DNA from 2 places in the Lysinibacillus sp. AR18-8 genome. Region 1 is predicted to be linked to the other one. Evidence: riboswitches for the same ligand, from Rfam matches in the RefSeq annotation. Region 1 holds a riboswitch; the other holds the start of a gene.
What was found. Region 1 has a riboswitch for cyclic di-AMP ahead of BFM98_RS21860 (APC family permease). Riboswitches for the same ligand answer to the same signal wherever they lie in the genome.

Region 1 (10,602 bases):
AAAGATAAACACTGGCCATACTTGAGGCATTTTTGTCACAAAAAACATCATTGCCACGATGAAAGAGATAGCAGCCCCAATTGTATTGATCGTAAATTTTGCTACCCAGCCTTTAGGTTTTTCGCGCCACCATTTTCTCATCATTCCCGTTTGCGCTAATGTAAAGGGAATAAATACGCCTACTGCATAGAGCGGAATTAAATGCTCTGTGGCCCCGTCAAAAAGTATAATTAAAAAATTGGCTGCAATACCTAGCATTAAAATACCATTTGAATAGCCAAGACGGTCCCCACGAATTTGGAAGATTCGTGGAATAAAACCATCCTTCGATAAATTCACAGCAAGCAAGGGAAATGCTGAATATCCTGTGTTTGCGGCAAGTACTAAAATCATTGCCGTTGTCCCCTGTACAATATAATAAAGAAAATTCCGACCAACACTAGCTTCTGCTAGTTGGGAAACGACTGTTGCTTCTGCTGTTGGTGCAACGCCATAAAAATAAGCTAGACTAACAATCCCGATGAATAAAACGGCTAAAATGGCGCCCATTGCTAAAAGCGTTTTAGCAGCATTATTCGGGGCAGGATTTCTAAAATTAGGTATAGCGTTAGAAATAGCCTCTACTCCTGTTAACGCTGAGCTTCCTGAAGCAAATGCCTTTAATAAAATAAATAGGCTAATCCCTGCCACTGGTGTGCCAATCTTTGGATGTAGCTCTGCAGGCACCTGTCCAGTTGCCACATTATAGAGCCCAATCCCGATTAGCAACAGCATAACGCCTACAAATATATAAACTGGGTACGCCAAGATAGAAGCTGACTCTGTTACACCTCGCAAGTTTAAAATCGTTAAGAAAATCACAAATATAATAGCAATGGGTACATTATAAGCATGAAGACTTGGAAATGCAGATGTAATGGCATCTGTCCCGGCCGACACACTTACTGCTACCGTTAAAATATAATCAACAAGCAAAGAACCCCCTGCAACAAGACCTGCATTCACGCCTAAATTTTCTCGTGATACGACATAGGCGCCTCCCCCATGTGGATAGGCGAAGATAACTTGACGATAGGATAAAATCAGTGCCACGAGTAGAATAACCACTCCAGCGGCAATAGGTAAAGAATACCAAAACGCCATTGTACCTACCGTCATTAGGACAATTAAAATTTGTTCTGGTCCATAGGCTACTGATGACAATGCATCTGACGATAATATGGCCAGTGCCTTTGTTTTACTGAGCTTTTGTTCCCCTAACGCATCGGATCTTAATGGTTTGCCGATTACATAACGTTTGAATGAGGATTTCATTGATAAACACCTTCTAGTTTCATAGAATGTGTTTCGCCTTTCTAAATTACATCAAAAAACGCCTACAAGTCATCACTAAATAAGACCTGTAGACGCTCATCCGTCTGCCAAGCTCCACTTTTCTGCTCTTAACGCTTACGAGGTTAGCTGTCGGATTCGGGCCTGAGTAGCCCTACTCCTCCACAAGGAAGAGATTCACCCCAAGAATGGCTATGCCATCCATCAAAATTGGTTCCCCCGCGTTTAGTTGCTTCAGCGATTTAGAAATTTGAAACTTTTATAATGATGTCATATTACGCCTGCTAATTGAAAAAGTAAAGAAGAAAATTTTTCTCTTTTTTGAGTAAAAGCATAGGCTTTTTTTGAACATATAAATAATCGCTTCTTAAAGAAAATTTCCTGAATACCTAGTCAATACCCACAATATAAACAATAAAAACTGCCTTAAAGGTATATTCTACCTTCAAGACAGCTCATTATATTAGTCATCAAAGCCTTGTTCAAAGTCGATAATGTTCCCAGAGACTGCATCCACATCTACTTCGTATTCATATTGACCGTCTTTCAGTTCAATTTCATATACACCATCATCAAGCTTAATTTTTGTCACTTTACCCTTTGCTTTTGTTTGGGCTGTCTTGATAGCCTGCTCTTTTGTAATTATTTTTGTTGTAGCAGTCGTAGCAGGAATATGATCATCCCAATCATCGTCATCTAGACGTTCCTTTTTCTGCTTGAGCAATTTTCCACTATAAGCATCAAATTTTAAATCATATTCTTCTGTATCTGTATACACCTCTACTTCATAAATAGAGCTAAACTGATTTTGGTCAAACTCGATATTGGCAACTGTACCATCCACTACCGCTAGAGCTTTCTTCTCAATTTCCTGCATGGATAAGACCTTTTTTTCTTGGGCATTTCCTGATAATAAAGTCGTCGAGCCAATCGCTGCACCCACTCCCAGTGTAATTACTAGTGCTGGAATCATGATCATTTTTTTCATGTTCATCTCTCCTTTGTTTTATCTAAACTTAGCTTACCAAGTGAAGATGATAGAACTATAAGAGAAACATTAGAATTTCATGAGAATGATTTAATGATCGTCATCCCATGTTACAGACAGTACTTTTCCTGAAACAGCATGAATTTGAAATGTAGCTTCGTCCTCCTGCGTTTCAATCTCAACTAAATAGTAACCACCCTCTGGGGTTTCTTCAAAATCAACTGAATCCACTTCACCCTTTAATTGCTTAAGAGCTATTTGAATGGCCTGTTGCTCAGTAATAATAGGCTCTTCGATAGGTTGTTCTTGTGGCTCAACCTTTTTCTCAGCCAGTAGTTCGCCAGTATAACCATCAAACGTTAAATCCTTTTGAATTTCCTCATTTTCAACACGTACAGTGTAAATGGAGTCTGTAAGCATAACGCTTTCTATATCTCCATATTCCTTTTTAACCATTTGTCTGATCTGCTTTTCTGTTAAAAGTAATTTACTATGTCCTTCTTTCAGGATTAGATCAGTCACCTGTTGTGTCGTAACATCGAGTATAGCTGCATACTTGACATCGTCACGCGTAAAAAGCATTTCAAAGTTATTTCCTTGTTTTTCAACCTGTGTAACATGACCATTGTAGATAGTCTCAATATGCCGAATAGCCTGCGCTTCACTAAGAGGTTGAACGTAAAAATAACGATGTTGAACAAACCAAATTACTCCACTACAAAGAAGGATAATAACAACAATTACTAACATCCACTTTTTCATTGCTGTCCCTCCTTTGGTATACATAAAGTAAAGCTTGAGCCTTCCCCTAGCTTACTTTTCACATCTATCGTTATACCTAATTGTTGTGCCAGTTCGTGTGCTATTGCTAGCCCTAGCCCTGAACCACCTGTTTTACGATTACGATCCTCTGTTACACGATAGAAACGCTCAAACAAATGAGGAATATGCTCGACTGGAATACCAATACCAAAATCTTGGATGGTAATACGTACATGGTTGGTTGTTTCAGTGGCTTGAATACGTACTTCATCCTCACTATATTTCCTAGCATTATCCAGCAAAATAAAAAGTAGTTGCTTCAATATTTTTTCATCACTATAAATAAATTTTGGTATCTGCGCATCAATTCTAAATGTTCGATGATAAGCCTGTTCCATTTGTGAAGCTACTTTATTTAAGAAAGGGGCAAGCTCTAGTTGTTCGAAATGAATGTCCAATTGCTCTTTGTTTTTAGCTAGCTCTAGCAATTGCAACACCATTTCATGCATACGAGATGATTCATTGGCAATGGCCTGTAAGGATTCCTGAGCAACCTCACGATTATCAAAACCCCTTCTTAGGAGTAGTTTTGCATAACTTTCAATGACAGTTATAGGAGTTTTTAACTCGTGAGAGGCATTTGATACAAATTCTTGTTGCTTTTGATAATGTTGTTCAAGCTTCTCCATCATTATATTAAAAGTGCGGTTAATGTTTATTAACTCGTCCCCACCTTTTTCTGTAGTATCTATTTTTTCATATTTCCCAGTAGATGCACTTTTGCGCATGGTCTCATTTAAACGTTCTAGCGGTAATAAAATAAGTCGCCCAAGTACCAAGCTCGCTAGGAAAATTGGAATCGTTGCCACGACAGATACAACAACTAAGATGACCTTTAACAAATCTAATGTCCGTTCTACTTCTTCCATAGATTGCTGTAATGTTATGTCCACCACCGTTCCGTCGATCCAAATGGCAGGCATAGTGAAGGTAATGGCAGGGACTTCTTGCATTTCAAGGGTAGCTTGAACCTTTGTTTTCAAACGTTCACCATCATAAATATAAACAGCACCATCTGTTGGCATATAAGCTCTTAATACTTGCTGTAGGTTGGTTTGTGCATTTAACTGACTCAGTGTAGAGCTTAAATCATTTGCCCGTGACTGGAGCTGATTATATTCCGTATCATAGGCAAATTTCTCATACAACAAATAAATTCCACTATTTGTTGCCACTACAATAACTAGCATCAGCAATGTTGTTAGTAGATGAATTTTTGTTTTAAGTCTCATAACTGTGTTCCTTTAGCACATATCCAACACCTCGAATTGTCTGGATAAGAGGTGTTGGATTAGCAGCCTCAAGCTTTTGTCGTACATAACGTATATAAACGTCCACAACATTTGTATCCCCATAATAATCATAGCCCCACACAGCCTCTAATATTTGCTCCCTTGTCAGTACTTGTTTAGGATGCTTTAGTAAATAGAACAACAAATCATACTCACGAGGTGTCAGCTGAATTTCCTTATCAAAATATACAACTTCCCTCGTTTGCTCGTTTATCGATAAATGGCCAAATGTAAGTGCTATTTGCTTTGGACTTACCTTCTGTGAAAACCGTAATGCATTGCGAATTCGTGCCAGTAGCTCCTCAATTTCAAAAGGCTTTGTCACATAATCATTGGCTCCTAAATCCAAGCCCTTTACCTTATCCTCTACTTCACTTTTAGCAGTTAGCATGATAACAGGTGTTTGGGATTCTGTTGCACGAATACGCTTTAGCACATCAATACCGCTCATCTCAGGTAGCATGATATCAAGTAAAATTAAATCCCATTGTTGCTCACGGTATTGTAGTAAGCCTTCTGCTCCTGTATGTGCCATTGCTGCCTCATATCCTTCAAATTGAAGCTCCAGTTGTAGCACTCTCGCAATATTCTCTTCATCTTCTATAATTAAAATTCGATGTGTCATGTCGAATCCGTCCTTCGCCTTTTCTTTTCATCGTATACGATACAAGTGGTGAAAGTCTAATTAGAAAATGATGAGAATGGCACATACTTATAGAAGGATAAAGCAAACTACTTCACTTTTTTTATTCCTAGCGTTAGAATACTAATATCTTATTTTCCTATAGGAAACTTTATTTCACTGATGATACTTTTTGAAACGAGGGAACAATATGGTTTACAAACGAGTCACAAAATCGTCTGCAGAGGCGGTTTTAGATGGAGATATAAAAGGTTGGCGAAGATTCTTGCCATTTTTAGGACCTGCTTTCATTGCAGCAGTTGCCTATATTGATCCTGGCAATTTTGCTACAAATATTACAGCAGGCTCTCAATACGGCTACCTGCTACTTTGGGTTATAGCCTTTTCTAATTTAATGGCCGTGTTAATTCAGTCCCTGTCTGCCAAGCTTGGGATTGCGACAGGAAAAAATTTACCTGAAGTAGCACGCGAGCATTTTTCTAAAAAAACATCTATCTTTTTATGGATACAGGCGGAATTGGTCATCATTGCCACAGACCTCGCGGAATTTATCGGAGCAGCATTAGGGCTTTATTTACTTTTTAATATCCCAATGCTTCCCGCCGCATTGATTACAGCAGTAGGTTCATTCGCTATTTTAGAGTTGCAAAGAAGAGGATTTAGAGCCTTTGAAGCAGGAATTTCTGGAATGGTTTTAATTGTTGTATTGGCATTTGCCTTCCAAACATTTTTAGCGCAGCCAGCATGGGGCGATGTGGCGATTGGCATGTTCACACCACACTTTGAAGGTGTAGATTCACTATTATTAGCAACAGGTATTTTAGGTGCAACCGTTATGCCTCATGCTATTTACTTACATTCTTCTTTAACTCAAAGTCGTATTATTGGTCGAAATGAGGCAGAAAAAAAACGTATTTTCCGTTTTGAATTTATCGATATTATCATCGCTATGATTATTGCTGGTGCCATCAATATGAGCATGCTCATCATTGCCGCAGCCGTATTCCATACCCAAGGCGTTGTAGTTGAAGATTTAGATGTTGCCTATAATGGCTTAAAAGATATTCTGGGCCCAATGGCTGCCATTTCCTTTGGTCTTGGTTTACTTATTGCAGGGCTTGCTAGCTCCTCTGTAGGGACTTTAGCTGGTGACGTAGTGATGCAAGGCTTCATTCAAAGAAAAATACCTCTTTATTTACGTAGAGCGATTACCATGGTGCCACCACTTGCAATCATTGCCTCTGGTGTGAATGCTACCTATGCTCTCGTTCTTAGTCAAGTTGTTTTATCATTTGGTATTGCCTTTGCACTTGTCCCTCTTGTTATGTTTACAAGTAAACGAGACATTATGGGAAGCCTAGTTAATCACCGTATTACAACTGTTTTAGGTTGGTTTGTCGTAGTCGTTGTTGTTACGTTAAATATTTACTTACTGTGGGAAACAATTTTTGGATAACAAAAAGCCAGGTACTCTATAGCAATGAGCACCTGGTATCTTTTTGATTAAACATCCACCTTTTCGATATTTCTAATGGCTAAATAAGCAATACCAAGACCCACGATTGCTAAAGTAATTGGAATAATAATAATATCGTTTAAAGTAAAGTTACCTGAATTTGACGAAGTTACAGACACAATTATAATAGATGAAATGATAGTTGTCGGTATAGAGTATTTTCTCATCCCGAAATACAATGGGATTAAAGCTATACCTGAGGCAGCAATCGCATTCATCAATACAGAAGGTATTTGCTGGATAATTAAAGAACTAGATAGTACATCAGGAATTAATTCATATCGATCGCTTATGATACAAAAAATGGTTGTAATAAGAGCATTGGAGATAATGATCATACTGAAAGTAAATAGCATGACAATAGCAAGCTTTGCGACCATTAATTTCTTTCTACTTATAGGATACATAAAGGCTAATGTAATGGTTTTAAATTTATATTCTCCGATGATTAACTTAGCTATTAACGTAGAAGCAAAAATCATAAAAACTGCTCTTACAAATGAATCAATAACACTGAATGCAACCTCATAATTTTCAAGCCCTGGGTCTCCTTCCACTTTAGAAATAAATAAAATCATAAACAAAAAACCAAGAATAACAAAATTAGCGATAATTGCTCCTTTAACATATGAACCTAAATGAAATTTTTTCATTTCTAAACGCATTAAATTAAGCATGGACAACACCTCCATTGATTAGCTTTAAGAAATAATCCTCTAATGAACTAGTATTTTTACTAATCTCTTCAATCTCAACGTCATGTTCAATTAATGCTCTCGATAGGCTTTGTTGGGATACTGTTGAGTCGTATATACGTATAGAGTTATCATCCATCAGCTTAAAATTCGTAATGTTTAATTCGCTTTCAATAATAAACGCTGCCTTTTTCCCATCACTTACGATCACTTCAGTATAATTGACCTGATCACGATTAATAGTATCCATTGCTACCTCAGTGATGAGCCTTCCCTTCTTAATAACACCTATTGTATCGACCAATTGTTCTATTTCAGCTAGAATATGACTAGAGATAATAATAGTTATGCCGTACTCCTTACAAAGCATCTTGAAAAGCTCTCTTAACTCCTTTATCCCTACTGGGTCCAATCCATTAATTGGTTCGTCTAATATAAGTAACTCTGGCTTTGTAATAATGGCCCTTGCGATGCCTAATCTTTGCTTCATCCCCAGAGAAAAATCTTTAACCTGCTTATTCTCTGTATTCGATAACTTTACTAAATTAAGAACATGTGCAATTTCTTTCTTATCATAATAACCCATGTATTCACAATGTAATTCCAGGGTCTCTCTAGCCGTTAATTTTTCATAAAAAATAGGATATTCAATAATTGTCCCCATTCTTTTTAGTATTTCATAGGATTTGTCCGTCAATTTCGCCCCCAAAATTTCTACATCCCCACTTGTAGGTTTCGTAAGATTAGTTAGCATCTTCATAACAGTCGTTTTACCCGCACCATTAGGACCTAAAAATCCATAAATCTCACCTTTCTTAACGTTCATATTGACAGCAGAAACAACTTCCTTTCCATCGTACACTTTCGTAAGCTGATTTGTTTTTACAATGTATGTCATGTAATTCTCTCCCTCAATTGTGACTAGTTTCATTATAAAAAATGAAACTCTCTATTTTATTACTGCATTCTTACAAATTTCTTAAGTAAAAAAGCCTGCAAAGCATTAAAGCTCTACAAGCATAATGGATTCAATACATCATTCGCTTTAACGAAATCGTAAAAATAGTTTTTTCATAGGGAATACTCGATAAACGGATCGAGCCATTCATTATTTCTACAAGCCGCTTTGTAATCGTTAGTCCCAGACCGCTACCTTGGAAAGATTTATTTCGAGAATCCTCAAGTGTATACATCCTTTCAAAAACGCGATCGATATGGTATTCATCAATGCCCTTGCCACAATCCCACACATCAATATCAATATTGGCTTCATCGTTTCTTATAGTAATTCCAATTACATTGCCATCTGCTCCATATGCAATAGCATTAGACAGTAGATTGTTTAGCACTCTATTTAATGCTTCTTCATTACCAAGTGCATATATGGAGCTTTCAGGGATATCAATTTTAATATCTAATCCCAATGAAGTAACCAAATCGTAAAAAGACAAAACATTTTTTCGGCATATTTCACTGACATTGATTTTAGTGCTTGGATAATCTGTGTCCCCAGCCTCTAATTTTGCCAAGTCAAAAAATGTATGAATAATTTTTAATACTTCTAATGTTTTAGCATGTACACCCGTAAGTAAACGTTGCTGTTCCTCGTCACTAATCCCGTTTTGAAGTTGAAGCATTTCAATATAGCCAAGTACAACGGTTAAAGGCGTTTTAAGATCATGCGAAATATTGGCCAACATCTTTTTCGTAGAATTTTCCATTTTACGATGTGTAGCCTGAATTTTTTGATGTTGATCTAGCAAAGTATTCAGTGTAATAAGTAACTGTTGAATTTCTGAATTTGTAGTTGTTACTAGAATCTTTTCATACGTCTGTTCATTCACAATTTCGTGTAGTTTTCGATGAATATATTGGATAGCACGTTCTTGTTCCTTCTTGATTTTCCATTGAAAAATAAGAATGCCGATTAGCAATACAATGATTAATAATAATAGAAATATCATATATTTTTACCCTTCAAATTTATAGCCGATTCCCCATAGGGTTTTAATATAGTGAGGATGTGACGGATCATCTTCTATTTTTTCACGGAGTCTTCTGATATGTACATTTATAATATTTTCATCTCCATAATAGGCATCTTTCCATATCATCTGATAAATTTGCTCTTTGGTAAAAACTTTGTGACGATTTGTCACAAACAATTTTAAAATGGAAAATTCCTTTGATGTCAGCTTTATCTCTTGTCCGCTCTTTGTTATTGAGAAATTAACGATATCTATCTTTAAATTATCAATTTCAAGGACCTCTTGCTTTTGTTCAGCTTGACTAGAGTATTTCGTAGCTCTTCTGATAACAGCCTTTACACGTGCTGAAAATTCTAGCATAGAAAAGGGTTTAGCAATATAATCATCTGCCCCTAACCCTAAGCCCAATGCTTTATCAACATCACTGTCTTTTGCAGACATAATAATGATAGGAAGTGCTGCCTGCTCTCTAATAATCTTTAATACTTCCAATCCATTTAATTTAGGTATCATAATATCTAAGATGACCAAATCAAAGATATTTTGCAAACAATTTTGTAATGCCTCTTCGCCATTAGTCGCTGTTGTGACCTGGAAACCTTCCATCGTTAAGTAATTATCAACCATTTCACGAATGGCTTCATCGTCTTCTACAAGTAAAATATGCTTTTGCACTATGATGCACCTCTCCTATCAAACCCAATTTCCATATGTATATTACATTACCATATTTATGATGTTTGATTAGAGAGATTTTGTTTATGAGTGTTGAAAAAAGAGCTGATCCATAAACCATCACTCTTTGGTTTATAGAACAGCTCTATTATTTAATCTTCAACTTTTAAATCACAATCTTCAAGTGGAAGCATTTTTGTTTTGTGCTTTAATTTATAGCCAAACCATAATGCTAAAAATAATGGAATCCCAATATACGAAACAAGGATACCGTACCAATCAATCTTATCGCCTGTAAAGGCTGTGTAATTTTGTCCAATGACTACGATCATACAAATTGTAAAAGCAAATAATGGTCCAAACGGATATAATTTGGCTTTATAAGGTAATAACTTTGGATCTAAGCCTTGTGCATCAAACGCTCGGCGGAAACGATAATGACTAAACGCAATACCTAGCCATGCAATAAAGCCAGACATTCCAGAAGCATTTAATAGCCAGATATAAACCACTCCATCGCCAAAGAAGGATGCCAAAAATGCTAAACAGCCTACAGCTAATGTTGCCATAAGTGCATAAATCGGAATACCTCTACGACTTAGCTTTGCAAAAAATTTAGGTGCATGTCCATCCACTGCTAATTGCCATAAC
Region 2 (21,287 bases), on a different contig from region 1:
CCAGCAGATGAACAATACCAGGCGTTTCCAATGGATTTTCTTCCATAAAAGCTGCCATTGATTGTAAGGCTGGCCCTAAAATATCAACAGCCTGAATTTTTTCTTGTTCACATAAATCATGTAATAATTTACGCATTTCTTGGCGAACAAGTGTATAAACAATGAATGCTCGCTGTTGCGAAGCAAGAAAAACAATTTTACGGATAAGCTCCTCTGATTGAATATGTGGAAATCGACGAATCACAGTATTTTCAAGACCCGGTCGGAACTGGCTAATAACCGCTTTTGCAACTTGATCACCAGTTTCACCGACAGAATCAGATACAACAAATACGCGTAGTCTTTTCATGCAGCTCTCCTTCATTTAGACATTTTGTGCAAGAGATAAGAAAGCCCGTGTAATCGTTGTTTTTGTAAGACGACCAACAATCGTTAAACCACCCTCTTGCGGTTCAACTACTGGTAGTGAATCAACCTCACGTTCAATAAGTTTGTTCGCTGCAACAATTAAAGAATCTGATCTTTCACAGTACGAAATATTTGGCATACGCGTCATAATAATATGTACTGGAATTTTATTTAAATCCTGCGTGCCAATACTTGTACGCAGTAAATCTTTGCGAGATAGTACGCCTGTCAAAAACTCATTCTTATCTACGACAAAGAGTGTACCAACATCTTCTGAAAACATAAAGCAAATTGCATCATAAACCGTCATTGTTTCAGGGACAACTACTGGCCCTGAATGAAAATCCTTCACTTTTAAATTGTGAATACTATCTATTAATGTAACAGATGCCTTCTTACCTGAATAAAAATAACCAACCCTTGGTCTTGCATCCAGAAATCCTGCCATTGTTAGGATTGCTAAATCCGGTCTTAGAGTTGCTCTTGTCAGATTGAGACGTTCGGCAATATGTTCCCCCGTAATAGGGCCATTTTCTTTCACAATTTGTAATATGTCTTCCTGACGTTTATTGAGTTCGATTGGACTCACCGCCTCAAATCTAATAGTGTTATACTTATGCTCAATTATTATATACTATTTTAATAATTATTGCGAATTAAAGAACTACATGCTACAATATTGACACATACGCTTGCTCTATCAGTATTTTCGAGCAAATTGCGTTATACAGGCGATGATGGGAAAAAAGTATCTGTTCCATTCTATAGCGAGTAGAAGATGGTGAAAGTCTACACAGCAACAGAGAAAAGGCACTCCCTGAGCTAACTTTTTGAAAAGAGGTTTTAAACTACTCGTTTAAAACAATCAGGGTGGAACCGCGGGTATTAGCACTCGTCCCTGGGCATACAATGTGCCCGGAGACGGGTGCTATTTTCATTTAGTTGCAACTGAATGAAAAAACTATGGCGTTTTTACCGCTAAAACAACGTATTAAAAATTTAAAGGAGGCTATTTTATGGCTAACAAATCAATGGAAACCATCGTATCTTTAGCGAAGCATCGAGGCTTTGTCTTCCCTGGTTCTGAAATCTACGGAGGTTTAGCAAACACGTGGGATTATGGTCCACTAGGTGTCGAATTAAAAAATAATATTAAAAAAGCATGGTGGCAAAAGTTTGTTCAGGAATCTGAATACAATGTAGGTATTGATGCTGCTATTTTGATGAATCCAAAAGCTTGGGTTGCTTCTGGTCACGTAGGAAACTTCAATGACCCAATGATCGACTGTAAATCATGTAAGGCCCGCCACCGTGCAGATAAAATTATCGAAGACGCTGCATTAGCGAAAGGCGATGAAATCATTGTTGATGGTATGACATTCGACCAAATGAAAGAAACAATGATTAAATATGACGTAGTATGCCCTGATTGCGGAAAGGCTGATTTCACAGATATTCGCCAATTCAACCTCATGTTTAAAACATTCCAAGGTGTAACGGAATCCTCTACAAATGAAATTTATTTACGCCCAGAAACGGCACAAGGTATTTTCGTGAACTTTAAAAACGTTCAACGTTCTATGCGTAAACGTACACCATTTGGTATCGCACAAATCGGTAAATCTTTCCGTAACGAAATTACACCGGGTAACTTCACATTCCGTACACGTGAATTCGAACAAATGGAGCTTGAATTCTTCTGTAAACCTGGTGAAGACCTTGAATGGCATGCATATTGGAAAGAATTCTGTAAAAATTGGTTACTAAACCTAGGCATGAAAGAAGATTCGATGCGCCTTCGTGACCATGAGGATGATGAGCTATCTCACTACTCTAACGCTACAACAGATATCGAATTCAAATTCCCATTTGGCTGGGGAGAGCTTTGGGGTGTAGCAGATCGTACAGATTACGACTTAAAACAACATATGGAGCACTCTGGTGAAGATTTCACTTACATTGATCCTGTATCAAATGAACGTTATGTTCCTTATTGTATTGAACCATCATTAGGCGCTGATCGTGTAACATTAGCTTTCTTGTGTGATGCCTATGATGAAGAGGAACTAGAAGGTGATGATAAACGTACGGTTTTACGTTTCCACCCTGCTCTGGCTCCATTTAAAGCTGCTGTGCTACCACTTTCTAAAAAATTATCTGATGAAGCTACAGATGTTTGGGCTGAACTGCGTAAAGCCTTCCCTGTTGATTTTGATGAATCACAATCAATTGGTAAACGTTACCGTCGTCAAGATGAAATTGGTACACCATTCTGTATCACATATGATTTTGATTCAAAAGAGGATGGCCAAGTAACAGTACGTCATCGTGACTCTATGACACAAGTTCGTATGCCTATTGCTGAAGTAAAAGCATATATTGAAAAACACCTACAATTCTAATCACTTAAAAAAGAGGGGGTAGCCAGCAGGCAACTCCCTCTTTCTTATGCTTTAAATGTTGAAAATAAACGCTCTTGCATTTTTTCCTCGAATGAAAACTTTTTCATGCTCAAACCTATTAAGCTTACTAATAGCTCCTCAATATCCGCTAGTGAGTAATAAAGGAATGTACCTTCTCGCATTGGACGAACCCGTTTGTCAAAAGTTAGTTCATCTTCAATAAAGTAAGCGACATTAACATCACAATGTTCCATCAATTGTGTAATACGTTGATCATCACCTGGGTTTATAAAGAATGGCACAATTTTATCAATATACAAAATACTTTGAACAAGCTTAATGAAGAAATTTTCACGCAACGATGTCTCCACAACTAATATGGTCGTTTGCTCATGTTGATAATCCATATATAAAACGTTTAATTGCTCCTCTAGGAGCGTTTTTAAAATACCAATAGAATTGCGATACTTTGTCATATCCGTTTGGATTTCCCTTGTTAGTAAACGTAAAATACGAAAGGCTGGCAGAAAAATTTTTAAGACAATTTCTTTAGGATGTAAATGGTCAATTAATTTATTAAAATGAATTCTCAGATTATTTTCGTCACAGCGGATTAATTGCTCTACAAATAAGTTGAAAATCTCTTCAAAGCTATTCGCTCGATAGTCGATCATTTTCGTAATTCTCACACTATAGTTCAAAGGAAGATTCATTGATTTTTGCTCATCTAACAATCTTACTTTTGGTAATGTTGGAAATAAATCATAAACAAGTTCTACTTGTGCACTGCGATTATCGGATAACATAACAACAGAGTTTACTGGGTAAATCCCTAAACATTCTACAAATTTATGCATAAAGCTCTCATTATATAAATGTCGATCTCTGTATAAGACAGCTAAAGCATCTGTAGCACCATAGCCAACATGATAGACTCTCTTGGATGTCATCGCTGAATATACATCAACAATTTGTAATAATTGTACACCCTCACTCATATCATCCGCACAAAGTTGATTTGGATAGCCCTTTCCCGCAAAACGTTCATGATGATCTCTTGCCAAATAGGCAATGTCTTCCTCGTTATGTTCCATGAGTAGCTCGTAGCCTTTTGTTGTGTGCGTCTTTACAATATCGAACTCATCTTCAGAGAGTTTACGTTTCAGATTTAATATTTCTTGGGGTATAAAAACCTTCCCGATATCATGGAACAGGTAGCCCCTAGCTAATGTTTCAATATCTGTTAAACCTAGGTATCTAGCAAAAATTGTACCTAATACAAACACATCAAATGAATGGACAAATGAATACTCGTCCCATTCCTTTAAACGCATAAGTAGCTCATAGCGATGTTTTTTTTCCAAAATCTTTTCAAAAACACCTCTTACATAAGCCGTATCCTGTATGCTTTTAAGAATTTGTCCATAGCGTAATTCGTGCACGACATTCTCCAACGTTGTCATAAAAAGCTGACTAACTGTCTCTTTATAATCATCCACAGGATCTCTTTTTTCAATTAATGGGGCAAATAGATCTTCATATTCTCTTGTTCGTTGAGCACTTAAATCATGTACAACTCGAACTGAATTAGATGGCAAATAGACAGATAATTCATCTACTTTACGAAGTTTAAGTAAGGCAATAATTCGCTCCGTTAAAACTAAATCCTTTTTAGCCAATAAACGATACTCTGAAAAAATATCTTCTGCTAATATATCATTTGCTTCAACTTCATGAATACTTAAGGTTACTTTTCGTAGCATATATTTTGCCACATACGCAATGTACTAAGCACTATGTGACTCCCTCCTTCTTCCATAGGACTGCGCTATTCTGATAAACGTATAACAATACGTTTTGCTGATAGAGGCTTTTATATTTCATAGGCATGTCTAAAGTGATCTAGCGTACATCAGTTTCGATGGAGATTAAACGACTTAATTATATTTAAAAAATATAATTACCATTATCTATACCATTTACAATATCATAGGTTAAAATGCCTTTTCAACTAGTATATGGGTCTCGAATGAACAGTTTCTACCACTTATATAATGAAAACTAAACAAAAATACAAATCTTTTTACCTATTAAAATACTTATAAATATATAAATAAATAAAAATATAGATAAATAAGACTTCATATTATTCATTTAAAGACGGAAAAATAACAAATAAAATTAAATTTACGCAATAATTTTATTTTGTAAAAATTGAAATTTATTCATTAAAAAGAAAGGTAATCTAGTTGCATCCTCCTATAAAATCAAAGGTATTTCTTTTTATTTAAAAGATAAAATGAAGCGAGTTCTGTGCTATGCAAGTTAATTAGTTTTAGCTCCCCCTTTTTACATAAGGTATAATCGATTACCGAACAGTCATGATATGGATGAAATTCCCTCTATGCGTTGTTCCATCTTTTTGGTATAAATAAGTTATTATAGTTAGTATTAGCTGTTAAATAATGAATAATTGACAGGCTAAAGACACATCACCTTTTAACATTCATTCGTCCGGAAGTTTGAACTGATACATAGGAAGGTCTGACCAGAAATATATATACTATAAAATTTTCTATTGTACTTTTTGGAGGAATTTAATTGCAGTCTCAACGTTTATTTCAACTAGCTATGGCTTCTGCTTTAGCAACAAGTGCGATTATTATCGCACCACCCGCACACGCAGCATCATTTTTTCCTGATATCAACCCAACCAATGAAGAAGGTAAGGCTATTATTCAATTAGCAGAGCGTGGCATTATTTCAGGCTATATGGATGGGACATTTAAACCCGCTAATCCTATTACACGTACACAGGCTGCGAAGATTTTAGCAGGTATTTTAAAGTTAGATACAGTTCACGTAAAAAATCCCCAATTCAAAGACATCAAACCTGGCGATGAAAACTACGGAGCCATTGCAGCATTAGCAAATGCTGGCATTATTAATGGTGCAAATGGTTATTTCTACCCTACTCAAAATATAACTCGCGAGCAAATGTCTAAAATGATTGCGAAAGGCTTTGGATTAACAAGTACGAGTAACACACAATTACCATTTACAGACGTTAAAAAGGGGAATGAATTTGAGCCTCATATTAAAGCATTGTTTGCAAATGGGATTACCAAAGGAACATCTGCAACCACTTTCGGCCCAAAAAGCAATGTAAAGCGCTCTCAGCTGGCTGCTTTTGTTGTACGAGCTGAAAAGTTGCTAGGCAATGCAACCGTCTATGCAAGTCAATTTAAACAGGACTATATTTTTGCTTCTTATGGTGGTCTTGAGCCAGCAGAGGATATTTTCACATGGAATGAAGAGGAAGATATGACAGAGTCTATCACAATTACCCCTATAAAAGAAGGTACGGGTAAATTAGTGATTACTGGATTGACTGATGATTCAGAGGACTTTATTGACATTTTTTATTTAGTACATGTCAAAAATGTAAATGGTAAGCTGAAGGTAACACTTGAAGAAGTAGAAGAAGATGATTATATCGAAAATTTACCACTCGATTTGTCTGAGAGCAAATTACCATTCATACCAACAGAGGTGACGGTTCAAAACGCGAATGGACAGCCACTCGCTTCAAATTTCTATAACTTTAATCAACAAGATCAAACACTGTCCATTTCGCAAAATGGACAATACATTGTTACATTTTCAGATGGGACGCAACAACAAAAGATGGCCGCAGATGTGTATTCCTATGATTTTGTTCGCAGCATTGATTTATATCATTTGACAGATGAATTAATACTGACAGCGCAAGAATTACCTTTCGAACCAACACATGTAGCACTCGAAAGCTTTGGTTTTGAGCCAGTGCCTGTAAAAGCGACAATTCTTGACGGGCAACTACATATTACGCCAAAAGCTGAAGGTCTAGCGATTCTCCATTTAACAGGTAAAAACAATGAAACATCATACCTTTATATTGAAAGTAAAAAAATTGCTGGACAGTGGGCCTTTTTAGTGACAGAGGATGAGGATGAATTTTAAATAACGTGAAATGCCAGATGAACATTATGATTCATCTGGCATTTTGTCTTTCGAGCGTATTTGCAGTTCAGGGGTACGTTCTAGTTGCTCTATAAATTTTCTCGTCTTAAACCGAATACCGGTTTGTTCTTCATAGATGGTTGTTATAATTTTTTTAATGAAATATTTTGTTTCTTTTTTTAGTTCTATTTTTCCAATTTGGTCGATAGGAACAGTGTAGAACATCCTGATAAGTTTCAGCTGTGTTGGCGTTAAGCGAATGATATAGGGGTCATGCTGATAACAGCGATGGCATAAGAATCCTCCTTGAGCAAAGGAAAAAGCGAATTCCCCATCTACTGCGCCACACGCAGCACAGGCATGTAAAATAGGTTGTACACCTGTATAGGGCAACATTTTCCATTCAACAAATAGCGTAATAGCTTCAGGATCGTAGCCATCCTCAATTGCTTGTAGTGCATGTAGTAAAACATCGAACGCAAATGGCTCTGGCTTTCCTTCTTCCACAACTCGCTCCACTAATTCCATAATATAGCTAGCATAAGCAGTAGCCATAATATCCTCACGAATATGGCGCATTGAATTTAAATGTTCTCCCTGTTGCAAAGTTCCCATGCCTGTATGATGTTGTACCATAAACATCCCATAGGTAAAGGGTTGCGTGATGGAAGCCAATCTACTAGAAGGTTTTTTTGCCCCTCTAGCCATCGTAGCCACTTTACCAGCTTCCCGAGTTAGCAAAATAACAATCTTATTAGATTCCCCATAAGCGCGAACCTTTAATACAATCCCCTCCCATTTATGAAGCATAATCCCCCTCCTTTCATAAAAGAACTATCCATGCAAAGAGAGCTGCCCAAAATAATTTTGGACAGCTCAAAAATAAAAATGATCAAATACTTCTAGATCCTTTTGTGCCTACAAGAAGAAGTTAACCTAAAACCGTCACGTCAAAATTTGGCGTCTATTCCTGATTCAACGGGCCATGTTCGTCAACGTTACAATTCATTGGCTAAGCCAGTAAAAACTTAATATTCATCATCACGGAATCCAAAATCACGTAAATGTGTAGCTTTATTACGCCAATCTTTTTGCACCTTTACCCATAGCTCTAAATAAACTTTAGACCCTAGAAGCATTTCGATATCCTTTCGCGCACGTGTCCCTACTTCTTTTAGCAAGGCTCCACGTTTTCCAATAACTATCCCTTTTTGAGAATCACGCTCCACAATAATTGTAGCCGCTACATGAATTTTATCCTCATTTTCTTCATCACGACGAATTTTATCAATTACCACCGCGATAGAATGGGGAATTTCTTCACGCGTTAAATGTAGGACTTTTTCACGAATAAGTTCAGATATGATAAATCGTTCAGGATGATCTGTCACTTGATCGGCTGGGTAATACTGAGGTCCTTCTGGTAAATACTTCGCCAATGTCACTAATAAATTTTCAACATTATTGCCTTGTAGCGCAGAAATCGGTACAATCTCCGCAAAGTCATAGCGCTCTTTATAGCTCTCAATAATTCCCATTAGTTCATCTGGATGAATGGCATCAATTTTATTGATGACCAAAAAGACAGGTGTTGGGTTTCCTGCTAGCATTTCTAGAATAAATTCATCACCTTTACCGAGTTTTTGCTCAGCATTAACCATAAACATAATAACGTCTACTTCACGCAATGTGTTTTTAGAAACCTTCAGCATGAAATCGCCTAGTTTATGTTTTGGCTTGTGAATACCTGGTGTATCAATAAAAATCATTTGGCTATCATCTGTTGTTAGTACGCCTTGTACTTTATTTCGTGTTGTTTGTGGCTTATCACTCATGATCGCAATTTTTTGGCCAATGACACGATTTAAAAATGTCGATTTGCCAACATTTGGACGACCAATGATGGAGATAAAGCCTGATTTATAGCCATTTTTAGTTTCCTGCATTCTCTAAATCCTCCGTCGTAAATGCAAACGGTAGTAATTCGCCCACTGACGTTACCGTCACATCACCTTTTAAATTCGTTAAATAAACAGGCATAGTTGGAGCACAAAACTCCATCATGACCTGGCGACATGCTCCACATGGGGCGCATGGTCCGTCTGTATCAGCTACAATGGCAATGGCCTCGAATTCGTAAATCCCCTCCGATACTGCCTTAAAAAACGCTGTACGTTCAGCACAATTTGTCATACTATAGCCTGCATTTTCAATATTACAACCGTGAATAACCTCTCCATCTTTAGTTAGTAGAGCTGCCCCTACTTTAAATTTTGAATAAGGAACATAGGCTTTTTCACGTGCCTTTTTTGATTCTTCTAATAATGCATGCATATCCATTGTCATCTATACTAATTCTCCCTCACATTTATGGTTTATTTTCAATTAGAAGACACTCATTTCCATTAAAACCATTTTGGCAGAAAGATGAGTAATCCGATTATAGCACTGAATAGCGCAAATACAAGCACTGCACCTGCTGCAATATCTTTTGCTTGCTTAGCAAGCGGATGTATCTCTGGGGAAGCTAAATCGACTACCCGTTCGATAGCTGTATTCATCATTTCCAGCGCAAACATTAGTGCTATTAATAGTAGCACAATATACCACTCCATACGAGATAAACCTGTCAAATAACTAGCCAGTATAACAATGATTGCACTTACTATATGTGATTTCAAATTTTGTTCTTTACTTGCAGTTATGATGCCTTCAAAAGCATAGCCAAAAGATCGCAAGTATTTTCGCAAATTCATCTAATCTCGACCTAAGCCAAAAGTTTGGAGAATCTCATCTTGCTTTGCAAACATCACTTTCTCTTCTTCTGGCTCCATATGGTCATAACCAAGTAAATGTAAAAAACCATGTACAGCTAAAAAGCCTAATTCTCGCTCAAAGGAATGATTATATTCCTCTGCTTGCTCTTTTGCACGATCAGTCGAAATAATGATATCACCTAATACACGTGGCATACCTTCAAAAGTTACTTCAATTTCCCCTTCACCTAGCTCCTCTAGTGCAAAGGAAATGACATCTGTTGGTTGATCTTTGCCACGATATTCACGATTAATATCTTGAATTGCCTTGTTCGTTACAAACGTCACCGAAACCTCTGTTTCTGGCTCAATATTTTCTACACTTGCAGCATGATGTAATAGCTTTTCAACAAGTTCGATATGTTGTGCTCCCACTTCATTTGTTTCATCCGTAAAATCAATTGTTAAAATCATAGATCCTCCTACTTATCTGCCTTTGGATATTCAATACGTGAATGGAATATCCCATTCAACGTTTCACAAAGTACTCTCTCTATACATTTTAACTCTTTTATTGAAATATCGCATTCATCAAACTGATTATCTTGGACGCGATCATCGATAATCGCTCGTACTAGCTTCTGAATTTTCTCTGCATTTGGCTCTTTCATAGAACGTACTGCTGCCTCGACACTATCCGCAACACTTATAACAGCTGCTTCTTTTGTTTGTGGTTTGGGCCCTGGGTATCGGAACTTTGCCTCATCAATATTTTTTCCTTCTTCCTTTGCTTTAAACAAGAAGAATTTTAACAAACTTGTGCCATGATGTTGTAAAGCGATATCAATAATTTCTTGGGGCATTTTATAACGTTTTAACATATTGGCACCATCTGTCGTATGGGCGATAATAATCTCTGCACTTGTTTCAGGTGGTAACGAATCATGCGGATTGATGCCCGACATCTGATTTTCGATGAAAAAGGAAGGTCGTTTGGTTTTACCAATATCATGATAATAACAACCTACACGCGCTAATAAACCGTCAGCACCAATCTCTTCACACGCAGCTTCCGCTAAGTTCGCTACCATCACACTATGATGATATGTCCCTGGAGTTTCCATTAATAATTTTTTTAATAATGGATGGTTGGGATTGGATAGCTCAATTAAGCGTAAAGACGAAAGCAAGCTAAACGCCGATTCAAAGAATGGTAAAAGTCCCATCGTTAATGCCCCTGAAAGCAAGGCTGATAACATCGCCGCTATTAAGTAAAATGCTAATTCTGGTAAGCCATAGGATGATTGTGTCATTAACAAATAAAACGCAATAAATGCCATGTTTACAAGGGAAATCACACCAACCGCATGTAAAATATGTGAGCGTTTTTCCACACTACGCAAAAAGAATAGGCTTGCAAACCCTCCGAATATGATATACAGCGTAATTTCCATTTGCATAACTGAGGAATAGCCTTCTTGAAAAATTACCCCTGCTGAAGCAGCCGTCATAACTGTAATTAATACGGCTGCTCGCTCATCTGCTAGCAATCGTACAAGCATCGTCGCTAGTGCTGTCGGAAATAAAAAGGCAATCGTCACATCAAAGCCACTAGAAACTAAGCTAATAAATTTCATTAGCAAAATAGACAAGCTATAAACAATCACTGTGACTAACAGTGCATTACGTTTTTTTCGTTCGTTCGTCTCCCAACGCTCAAATAAAATATACATAAACATCATTTGTAGTAGCGTTAAAATAATAAGCCCTGCTATCGGCTTAAAGGAGGCTTTATTACTAACCATCCCTAATAGCTCTAATTGTCTAAAAGCCTCATTGTCAATAATTTGGCCTTCTTGAACAATAATCTGACCTTGTAAAATTCGTGTCGGCTCTACACTTTCTTTGGCCTGCTGTTTTCGAATCTTTGTTTGTTCTTCGTTAATTGTTTCATTTTCAATAATGCTTGTACGTCCTATTAACACGACTGTATTGAATATTTTATCAGGATATCCTCGTTGTCCACGAATCTTTGTTTCAAAATCATTTTGTGCAACAAAGACGTTCTCTGGTCGGATGGATTTTTGTAAATATTCCTCTACAAATTTAGATAATTGCGTACTTGTTCTAGTTAAATCATCTTCACTTTGTACTAATAGACCTTCCAGCTGAGAATCTGTAAAAATTAACGGCATCTGGTCTTCGTCAATGGATTCAAATTTTTTTCGAAGCTGTGTAACCTGGTCTGCAATAGGAATAGGTTCCTTACTATTTGCAACATCTTTTTTCACTTCCAAAACATAATCAAATAATGATGTTACAATCGCTGCTCTTTGCTTGGCGACATCCTCCGAAAATTGATAGACTGAATCCACTGCATTGGCAGCTTTTTCTCGCTCTAGCTGTGTTTTATAAGTGTCTTCAATCGTTTTAGTAGATCGTACGGTTTCAGGCGCAAGCTGTAATGGTTTGAAATCATATGTAACTCCTTTAACATTGCCATACATGAACCCAAATTGTAGGCCACCTGTTAAAATGAGAATGATGATAAGAAAGTAGCGAAAACCGATAAGCTCTGTAAATTTTCGAAGTTGTTTCTCCATCTGGCACCTCCTCTATCTACCTACTATCATACCAATTCAACATACATTTTTCTCGAAAAATGTATAAGAAAGCAAAAAACAGCTATGCATCTTCGCATAGCTGTCACATTTTTTTCCATATTTTGATTAAATTCGTGGTTTAGGTTTTAACTATATGGATGTTTTAAACCTCGTTGCCCCTGTCGCTTCGCTTTCGGGGCAGACTTTAGAATTGCTACGCAATTCTAAAGTTGCTGTTCTTCGTAGGCTTGAATGATTTTGGCTACGATTGGGTGACGTACGACATCGCCTTGTTCTAGTACTTGGAAATGAATAGATTTAACATACTTTAATGTACGTTCTGCTACAATCAAGCCAGATTCTGTATTTTTGGGTAAGTCGATTTGCGTTTTATCACCTGTGATGACCATTTTAGAGCCGAAGCCTAGACGAGTTAGGAACATTTTCATTTGTTGATGTGTTGTATTTTGTGCTTCATCTAAAATAACAAAGGCATCATCTAATGTACGGCCACGCATATAGGCTAAAGGGGCGATTTCAATCGTTCCGCGTTCAATTAGCCGCTGTGTTTGTTCTGAGCCGTAGATGTCGTTTAAAGCGTCGTAGAGAGGTCGTAGATATGGATCGACCTTTTCCTTTAAATCTCCTGGAAGAAAGCCTAGAGACTCTCCAGCTTCAACAGCAGGGCGAGTTAAAATAATTCTCTTAACATGGCCGTTTTTAAGTGCCTGTGTTGCCATGACTACCGCTAAATACGTTTTCCCAGTACCGGCTGGACCAATACCGAAAACAACGTCTTTATGACGGATTGCTTGTATGTATTCTCGTTGACCAATTGTTTTTGCACGAATTGACTTACCTTTCGTCGTGCGTGCTATTTCTTCATCATATAGTTCTGCAAAATACTCGATTGTTCCTTTTTGTGTCATTTCAATAGCTGTTGTGACATCACGTTGATCAATATTAATTCCTTTGCGAATGACCTTCAATAAAGCATGCAGAAGAAATGTTGCCTGTTCCTTAGCATTTTCTTCACCCGCAAGTTGAATTTGTTCACCACGCGTAATGATATGAACATTAAGTGCTTCTTCAACTAATTTCATATTTGCATCGGAAATACCTAGTAGCATAACCGCTTCATTTGGATTATCCACCTGTAATACAGTTAACTGTTCTGACATAATCATTCTCCTTGTAGGCCTTGTATTGGACTTGCAATGTTTTCATTGACTAAAAATAGAACTTTCCCTTCAACTGTACCATTCCCCCACTTTGCCTGTAAAAGGTTTTCTTTCTTGATGATTGTTTTTGCAGGTAACGAACGTAATACTTTTTCATGCAATAAAGGAATCAGCAATGACTCAATTTTCGATTCATCCAACTCTACTTGCATCGTTTTCGTCTGTTGCTCCTCTACAATTGAAACATAGGGAGATAGCCAATTCGGTAAATCCTTTCTTTGTACATAATCCACCTTTTCCTCATGTATACCCTTTATCAACACTCGCCATTGCTTTTGCTGCAAGGTTTCCACGGTAATTTTTGTTGGAATTTTAAATGAACATTCAAGCCAATAGTCTGCATAAACCTCTCCCTTCGCCCCTACAAAAACTTGATCTGTGCCACTTTCTAATACACCACTTACGAGGACGTCACCCTCGTAGGCTGTATCATTTACTGAAATTTTTCGCTCGCCATGCTGTATATTAAAGTGTGTAATGACACCACTTTTCGTTGCTACTATATGGGAGGCTAATTTATCAGTTGTTTGCTCTGTTTGTTTAGGTGATTCTTGTGGTCTCAAAATTACTCGTCCGCCATGTTTATCAATATGAACCCATGATAGCTCTCGGTGTTGCTCTAACAGCTTTTGTCGTATAACCGTATTGGAAGGTAACTTTTTTTGAGATAAAGGGGTTTCTAATTGAAAGGTTTCATGAAAGGTCTTACCTAAACGCTGCTCTAGTTCTGGTGTTGCGGCTTCTATGTCCACTCGCCATATGACTTGTGCACAAAGAATTGGAATAGCAATCATAAAGGCTAAGCCCAATAAAGTCCAAATTTGCGCTCGAAAAACTTGAAGCTCATCTGCATAAAATACAGCCATTTTTAAGCGAAAACGTCTTCGTACACGGCGAATTTTTGGTAGATAATGCATCGTCGTTTCAAAGGAAACTTCCTGCTCACGAAAGACAACACGCTTTAATGGGACATGTTGAGCGTGCAATGCTTGAATAAAAGGATGAACATTTTCATGGCGCTTTATACGTATAATAATTGGCCGATTATTCCACATTTTTGCTCACACCCATATTCTTTGTCATTTTCATATGAAGCTCCTGTAGATTGTCAACAGTGAGATGTAGCATTTCTTCTTTGAGCGCATTGATTGTCACTGAATCCGCATTGACAGTAATATGATAATCTGCATAGACAAACGAACAGGTCGTCGCATCTGCATGAATAAAACGGTAGGGTCCAATAATTTTTAATGATTCGTATTCTAACAACTCAAGTAGTGGCGTTAATTGAAATAATTTTTTCATAAAAAATGCCTCCTTCTTCGGCAATATATGCATCGAAAAAGGAGGACATGCTAGTTATTTTCTTTTTGATTTCGGTGGCCCTAATATTTCAGCCATCACGATTGCTTGCATAAGATCATTTTTAGATTGAGGTAGTTGTAAAGTCGAATTTGTGCCAACTGATTGCACTTCTTTTTTTCCAGCAGCTAATCGTCCTCGACCTTCTCGATTAGAAGAACGGCTAGGGATATCTGCTGGAATGACAGCTGGAGCAACATAGCTTGGTATTTCCCTTTTCACTTGTTCTTCAACAAATTTTTTAGGCTCCTCGACTTTCTCATTTTCTGGAATCCAATCTCCTATAAATTCTCGTGCAAAATCTTCAAAACTCTGTGCTTTCCCAGTACGATGTGGTGCTTTCTCCGTAACTGGAGGCTCCACCACGGTGTCTTTATTAAAAGGAGGCATCTGCTTCTGAGGCTTTTTATTTTTTGATTTTCCGAAAATAGAGCTGACTATGGCAATTATGGCGAAGATTATTAACTGTTCCATATGTTAGTTTCGCTCCTTTCCGTTATTATTAAGCATTGGGTTCATTTTTTTCTGGTTTATCATTGCTTACTTTTGAGATAGAGTCGCGCATCGCTGTATCTGCTTGGATATTGCGATAGTTCATATAATCCATAATGCCAAGATTACCAGAACGTAAGGCTTCAGCCATCGCTTGTGGTACTTCCGCTTCTGCTTCTACTACTTTTGCCTTCATCTCTTGAACACGTGCAATCATTTCTTGCTCGTTTGCTACAGCCATTGCACGACGTTCCTCAGCTTTTGCTTGCGCAATGTTTTTATCAGCTTGTGCTTGTTCAATTTGTAATTCAGCCCCGATGTTTTTACCGATATCTACATCCGCAATATCAATGGATAAGATTTCAAAGGCTGTTCCTGAATCCAAACCTTTAGATAAAACCGTTTGTGAAATCATATCTGGATTTTCTAATACTTCTGTATGACTAGTAGCCGAACCAATTGTAGAAACGATCCCTTCCCCTACACGGGCAATAACTGTTTCTTCACCAGCACCACCGACTAAACGCTCGATGTTGGCACGCACGGTAATACGAGCCTTTGCTTTTACCTCAATCCCGTTCATTGCTACACCTGAAATGAAAGGTGTTTCAATAACTTTTGGATTAACAGACATTTGAACAGCTTCTAATACATCACGCCCAGCTAAATCAATTGCTGCACAACGTTCAAATGACAGCTCAATATTGGCACGGTGAGCCGCAATTAAGGCATTCACTACACGGTCAACATTACCACCTGCTAAATAGTGACTCTCTAACTGATTAATCGTTACAGGTAAACCTGCTTTATGTGCTTTAATCAACGGATTAACAATTCGAGAAGGGATTACACGACGCAATCGCATCCCAATTAATGTAAAAATGCTCACACGTACACCTGCTGCTAATGCAGAAATCCACAATGCAACGGGTACAAAGGTAAAGAATACCGCAAGCACAATGAATAAAATAACTAGTCCAGCAATAGGACCAATCAAAGCTAAATCAAAACCCATTTTCTATTCCTCCATCTCTTTATCTGTTTGTCTCACAACAATGCGTGAGCCTTCAACTTTAATAATTTCTACATGTTGATTGGCATCGATATAGCCACCTTCTGATACAATATCAATGCGTTCACTACCAAGTACCATTGTTCCAGATGGACGAAGTGGTGTAAGCGTTTTCCCAATTTTTCCTAACAGTTCTGTGCGATTCACATTGGATACATACCCTTCTTCTGTCGTGGTTGCATCCATTAACACAAGCCTGTTTAAGACATGCAGTTTTTTTCCGAAAAATTTCATCAGAATCACCATTCCTATCATCGCTATCACAAGCGCAATGAGAATTGCTACTATCATTTGCATCATATTTGCACCTGCCAGTATCAGACTTAGTACTATTAAGACACCACCTAAAATACCAACAATTCCACCAGGGACAAAAAACTCTGCAATTAAAAGGGCTAAGCCAACAATAAATAACAATAATGTTTCATATCCCGCAAAGCCGGCCACCATATGTCCAAAGAAAAATAAACCAAGTGCTGATAAGCCCATTATACCTGGAACACCAAATCCTGGCGAATAAAGCTCCATCACAAGTCCTAAGCTAGCGATAGACAATAGAATAGGTACAATGATGGGATTTGTAATAAAACGAGCTAACTTTTCAGAAAAGGTTGGTTCAATGGGAACAACATCACTACCATTCAAGTTGGTTACTTCTAAAAGCTCCTGAAAATCGTTAACCGTCCCTTCAGAATATTTAACCTTTGCTGCCTCTGAGGCTGATAGGGTTAACAAATTCTTTCCGCCAGCACGGTATTCTGGTAGTTCATAGTTGGTATCTGCCATTGCTAATGCATACTTAGGGTCGCGCCCTGACGTTTCTGCTGCTGCTTTCATTTGAGCAAGCCAAGCGCTATTGGCCTTTAGGTCGGCTGCATTACCTGCTGAATCGATAACTGCCGCTGCACCGATTGTTCCATTTGGAACCATGTAGATCTCATCCGCATGTAAGGCTAAAAACGCTCCTGCTGAGTGCGCATCCTTATTAATATAAGCAATCGTTTTTATTTGCGTTGCATCCATAAGCATGGCGATATCGCTTGCTGCATTCACAAAACCGCCAGGCGTATGTATTTCTAAGATAATCGCCTCTGCATTGTTTTCTTCAGCCTCTTTAAAAGCTCGTTCTAAAAATGCATGAAGTCCTCGCTCTACTTCATTATGAATCGGAACATGATAAACCTTATTACTGGCTAAAGCCGAAGTTAATGGAAACGCTAACAAAAGAGTCATCCATATCACTAGTAAATAGCTGAGGATTCTCCGTTTTCGCATCTTTTTCCCTCCCTTCTAACATGCCTCTCCTCTGTATATACGGTCAATCATGCGAAAAGTTTCACAAATCTTAAAAAATTTATTAATTATTTATCATTCGATCTAATGCCAATTACTAACACTTAGTATGTGCAAAAAAGCCGAATGAATCAAAGTGATTTCATTCGGCTTTTTCATATGTACGTAAAGTTGAGCAATGTAAAATACCTGAAATTAATCAAAAATGTGATTAATTTCAGGTATAACTTTGTCTGCTCAGTGAATCATACAATTGCGTGTTATGAACGTAGGGATTTTTAATGGGAAATTAAATTACCACTTACGTTTACGTGCAGCTTCTGATTTCTTTTTACGTTTTACGCTAGGTTTTTCGTAGAACTCGCGCTTTCTAACTTCTTGAATTGTACCACTTTTTGATACAGTACGTTTGAAGCGGCGAAGAGCATCTTCAAGCGATTCGTTTTTGCGAACGACAGTTTTTGACATCTCTCTTTCCCTCCCTCCGAACACACGTCAATACACAATTAGGCAAATCACCTTCTGTTGTGTACTAAAAAATTATATCGTATTGTCTAATAATGGTCAATAGAAAGTATGCGAAATTATCAAGTGAATTTTTGGTTTTATTTTTGCTCGAATTATTCATACACAATTCGCCCACAATAAAAATAATTACATTTTCCTAACAATTAAGGGGTTTACAAAAAATAGAATAAGGGCGTAGAATAATCACATTCAATTTCATATCGGCCAAATCTCAACTATTTGAGAACGGAGGAACCAATCTTTTGGGGTTAATTCTGCTTTAGCAGAAGGGATGAGAAAGCTCTTTCGCCATCCTACCCGTCAGCTAACTTCGTCGGCTAAAGCGAAGGAGGTCGTTATTGACCACCATTATTAGCATGCTTTCTACCCTTTTCATGCTCTAATCGTAGGTCTTTTTATTATGCCATCTAACAAACAGTTGTTTACTATTCAGAATTGAGGGAAAATTAAATGAACAATTTTAAAAGAGCATTAAATCCTCCCAAAGTTCTTGTATTGGGCTTTGCCCTTATCATTGCCATAGGTACGTTTCTTTTAACAATGCCATTTTCTACTGAGGATGGGAAGGGTTTGCCCTTTTTAGATGCTTTATTCACTGCTACATCAGCTACTTGTGTCACAGGTTTAATTGTAGTTGATACAGGTGATACCTTCTCTATTTTTGGCGAAGTGGTCCTTTTATTCTTAATCCAAATTGGCGGTTTAGGATTTATGACATTTGCCACATTATTATTTTTACTGCTTGGAAAGAAAATTTCATTAAAAGAAAGACTGCTGCTTAAAGAAGCATTTAATAATATCTCCATTGCTGGTCTTGTTCGATTAGTGAAAAGAATATTGCTCTTTACAGCATGTATTGAAATAATCGGTGGTCTAATTCTATCGATTCGTTTTTCTTTTGATATGCCTATTGGAAAGGCCCTTTATTTTGGATTTTTTCATGCCATATCCAACTTCAACAACGCGGGCTTCGATTTAATGGGTGGCTTTAACGGAATGACTGCCTATGTTGATGACCCCTTTGTTGTTTTCACCATCTGTGCTCTTATTACAATCGGTGGATTAGGCTTTATTGTGATGAATGAATTGTATGAATATCGTGTAACTAAAAGGCTTTCTGTCCATTCAAAAATAGTCTTAGTAACGACACTTTTGCTCACTGTTAGCGGAACCATTTTGATATTTTTGTTTGAGTATGGCAACCAAAAAACTCTTGGACCATTATCCGAATGGGGTAAAGTATTAGGTTCCCTTTACCAAGCGGTTACACCACGAACTGCTGGCTCCAATACACTGGCTATTGGGGACTTAACGCATTCTACATTATTTTTAATGATTCTTTTCATGTTTATTGGGGCAGGCTCTGGGTCGACTGCTGGAGGTATTAAAATCACAACCTTTGCTGTTTTAGTAGCTACTATGTGGTCACAAATTCGAGGAAAAGAAGATGTCGTTCTCTTTAAACGTAGAATTGTTACTGAAACTATCTTAAAGGCTTTGACGGTTACAATGTGTGGAGGATTAATTGTTGTAGTCGTGACGATTATTCTCAGTATCACGGAACAGCATCATAGCTTTATGATGTACTTATTTGAGGCTACCTCTGCGTTTGGTACTGTTGGTCTTTCGATGGGCCTAACTCCAGAGCTAACACCTGCTGGTCGTCTTCTTCTGATTATTACAATGTTCGCAGGAAGAGTAGGACCATTAACCATTGCTTTTGCCATTGCAAAACGAAGAAAAAAAGAGAGTTTCCGCCACCCAAAAGGAAATATTATGATTGGATAACCAAATGAGAGGAAGACAGAACGCTATGACCATTAAACAATACGCTGTGATTGGCTTAGGTAGATTCGGAACAAGCGTCGCTCGCAGATTGCATGAAGCTGGACAGGAAATATTAGGAATTGATATAAATGAAGAAAGAGTAGAGGATGCCGAACCCTATGTGACTCACGCTGTGGTTGCAGATACAACAGAAGAAAAAGCCTTAAAATCGATTGGTATTGGTAACTTCGATTGTGTTATCGTAGCGATCGGTAATGATATGCAATCTAGTATTTTAACCGTCTCTTTATTAAAAGAGCTAGGGATCAAAAAAGTGATCGCAAAGGCACTTGGTAAAAGACATGGACAAGTGTTAGATAAAGTAGGAGCTGATTGGATTATTTACCCAGAAAGAGATATGGGTGAACGTGTAGCTAATCAACTCCTATCCCCAAATATGTTGAATTATATCGAATTATCAAAGGAATACAGCATTGAAGAAATTATGATTCCTTCCAAAATGGCTGGACAAAACCTTCGGGATTTAGACTTGCGCGCAAAATATAACGTCAGTGTAATTGCGATTGTGCGCGAAGGTGAAATTATTATCTCCCCTTCTCCTGAGCAAATTATTGAAAAGGAAGATTTATTAGTAATGATTGGTCATCGAAAAGATCTTAGCTTATTCTCAAATATTCAGTAACCGCAAAAAGGCTGTGTCAAGTTCACCTTGATACAGCCTGCCATTTTTGTCTTAGAAAACTTTCTTTTGATCTCTATCATCTTTTAAAATTTCAACAGCCTCTCTAAAGCGCTGGGAATGAACAATTTCCCGTTCACGTAAAAACTTCAAGCTATCATTTAAATCCGTGTCATCTGATAAGTCAATAATCCATTGATATGTGGCACGTGCCTTTTCTTCGGCTGCTATATCCTCATACAAATCCGCGATAGGGTCACCCTTTGCTTGAATATAGGTTGCTGTGAATGGTACCCCCGAGGCGTTTTGATAAAATAGAGCCCGATCGTGATTTACATAATGATCACCCAATCCAGCTTCTTTCAGCATTTCTGGTGTTGCATCTTTTGTTAGCTTATAAATCATCGTGGCAATCATTTCTAAATGTGAAAATTCCTCTGTTGCTATATCGGTCAATAACCCTACTACTTTGTCAGGAATCGTATAGCGCTGATTCATATAGCGTAGAGCTGCTGCCAGTTCCCCATCCGCTCCTCCATATTGTTCAATTAAAAACTTTGCAAGCATTGGGTTACATGTACTAACTTTTACCGGATACTGGAGTTTCTTTTCATAATACCACAAAGATTTTTCCTCCTAGTCTTTTGTTTAGACTTGCCAT

Region 2: linked by a shared signal. The riboswitch ahead of BFM98_RS02480 (TrkH family potassium uptake protein) and the one ahead of BFM98_RS21860 (APC family permease) in region 1 are both predicted to bind cyclic di-AMP.

Annotation. Positions count from the first base shown of each region.
Region 1 is NZ_MDGU01000052.1:5,014-15,615, reverse strand. Features, by position in the region: gene BFM98_RS21860 (APC family permease) at 1-1,314, opposite strand, end outside; cyclic di-AMP (ydaO/yuaA leader) riboswitch at 1,433-1,582, opposite strand; gene BFM98_RS21855 (PepSY domain-containing protein) at 1,796-2,320, opposite strand; gene BFM98_RS21850 (PepSY domain-containing protein) at 2,411-3,082, opposite strand; gene BFM98_RS21845 (HAMP domain-containing sensor histidine kinase) at 3,079-4,374, opposite strand; gene BFM98_RS21840 (response regulator transcription factor) at 4,364-5,059, opposite strand; gene BFM98_RS21835 (Nramp family divalent metal transporter) at 5,268-6,533, shown strand; gene BFM98_RS21830 (ABC transporter permease) at 6,581-7,270, opposite strand; gene BFM98_RS21825 (ABC transporter ATP-binding protein) at 7,263-8,186, opposite strand; gene BFM98_RS21820 (sensor histidine kinase) at 8,317-9,252, opposite strand; gene BFM98_RS21815 (response regulator transcription factor) at 9,259-9,951, opposite strand; gene BFM98_RS21810 (amino acid permease) at 10,104-10,602, opposite strand, start outside.
Region 2 is NZ_MDGU01000004.1:189,176-210,462, forward strand. Features, by position in the region: gene BFM98_RS02390 (pyruvate, water dikinase regulatory protein) at 1-349, opposite strand, end outside; gene ccpN (transcriptional regulator CcpN) at 365-997, opposite strand; gene BFM98_RS02400 (glycine--tRNA ligase) at 1,425-2,810, shown strand; gene BFM98_RS02405 (HD-GYP domain-containing protein) at 2,855-4,585, opposite strand; gene BFM98_RS02410 (S-layer homology domain-containing protein) at 5,412-6,812, shown strand; gene recO (DNA repair protein RecO) at 6,837-7,622, opposite strand; gene era (GTPase Era) at 7,841-8,758, opposite strand; gene BFM98_RS02425 (cytidine deaminase) at 8,745-9,158, opposite strand; gene BFM98_RS02430 (diacylglycerol kinase family protein) at 9,218-9,568, opposite strand; gene ybeY (rRNA maturation RNase YbeY) at 9,569-10,042, opposite strand; gene BFM98_RS02440 (HD family phosphohydrolase) at 10,051-12,171, opposite strand; gene BFM98_RS02445 (PhoH family protein) at 12,396-13,352, opposite strand; gene BFM98_RS02450 (sporulation protein YqfD) at 13,355-14,467, opposite strand; gene BFM98_RS02455 (hypothetical protein) at 14,457-14,717, opposite strand; gene BFM98_RS02460 (hypothetical protein) at 14,772-15,248, opposite strand; gene floA (flotillin-like protein FloA) at 15,277-16,281, opposite strand; gene BFM98_RS02470 (NfeD family protein) at 16,285-17,613, opposite strand; gene rpsU (30S ribosomal protein S21) at 17,926-18,099, opposite strand; cyclic di-AMP (ydaO/yuaA leader) riboswitch at 18,352-18,493, shown strand; gene BFM98_RS02480 (TrkH family potassium uptake protein) at 18,610-19,947, shown strand; gene BFM98_RS02485 (potassium channel family protein) at 19,973-20,629, shown strand; gene BFM98_RS02490 (manganese catalase family protein) at 20,681-21,250, opposite strand; gene BFM98_RS02495 (spore coat protein CotJB) at 21,275-21,287, opposite strand, start outside.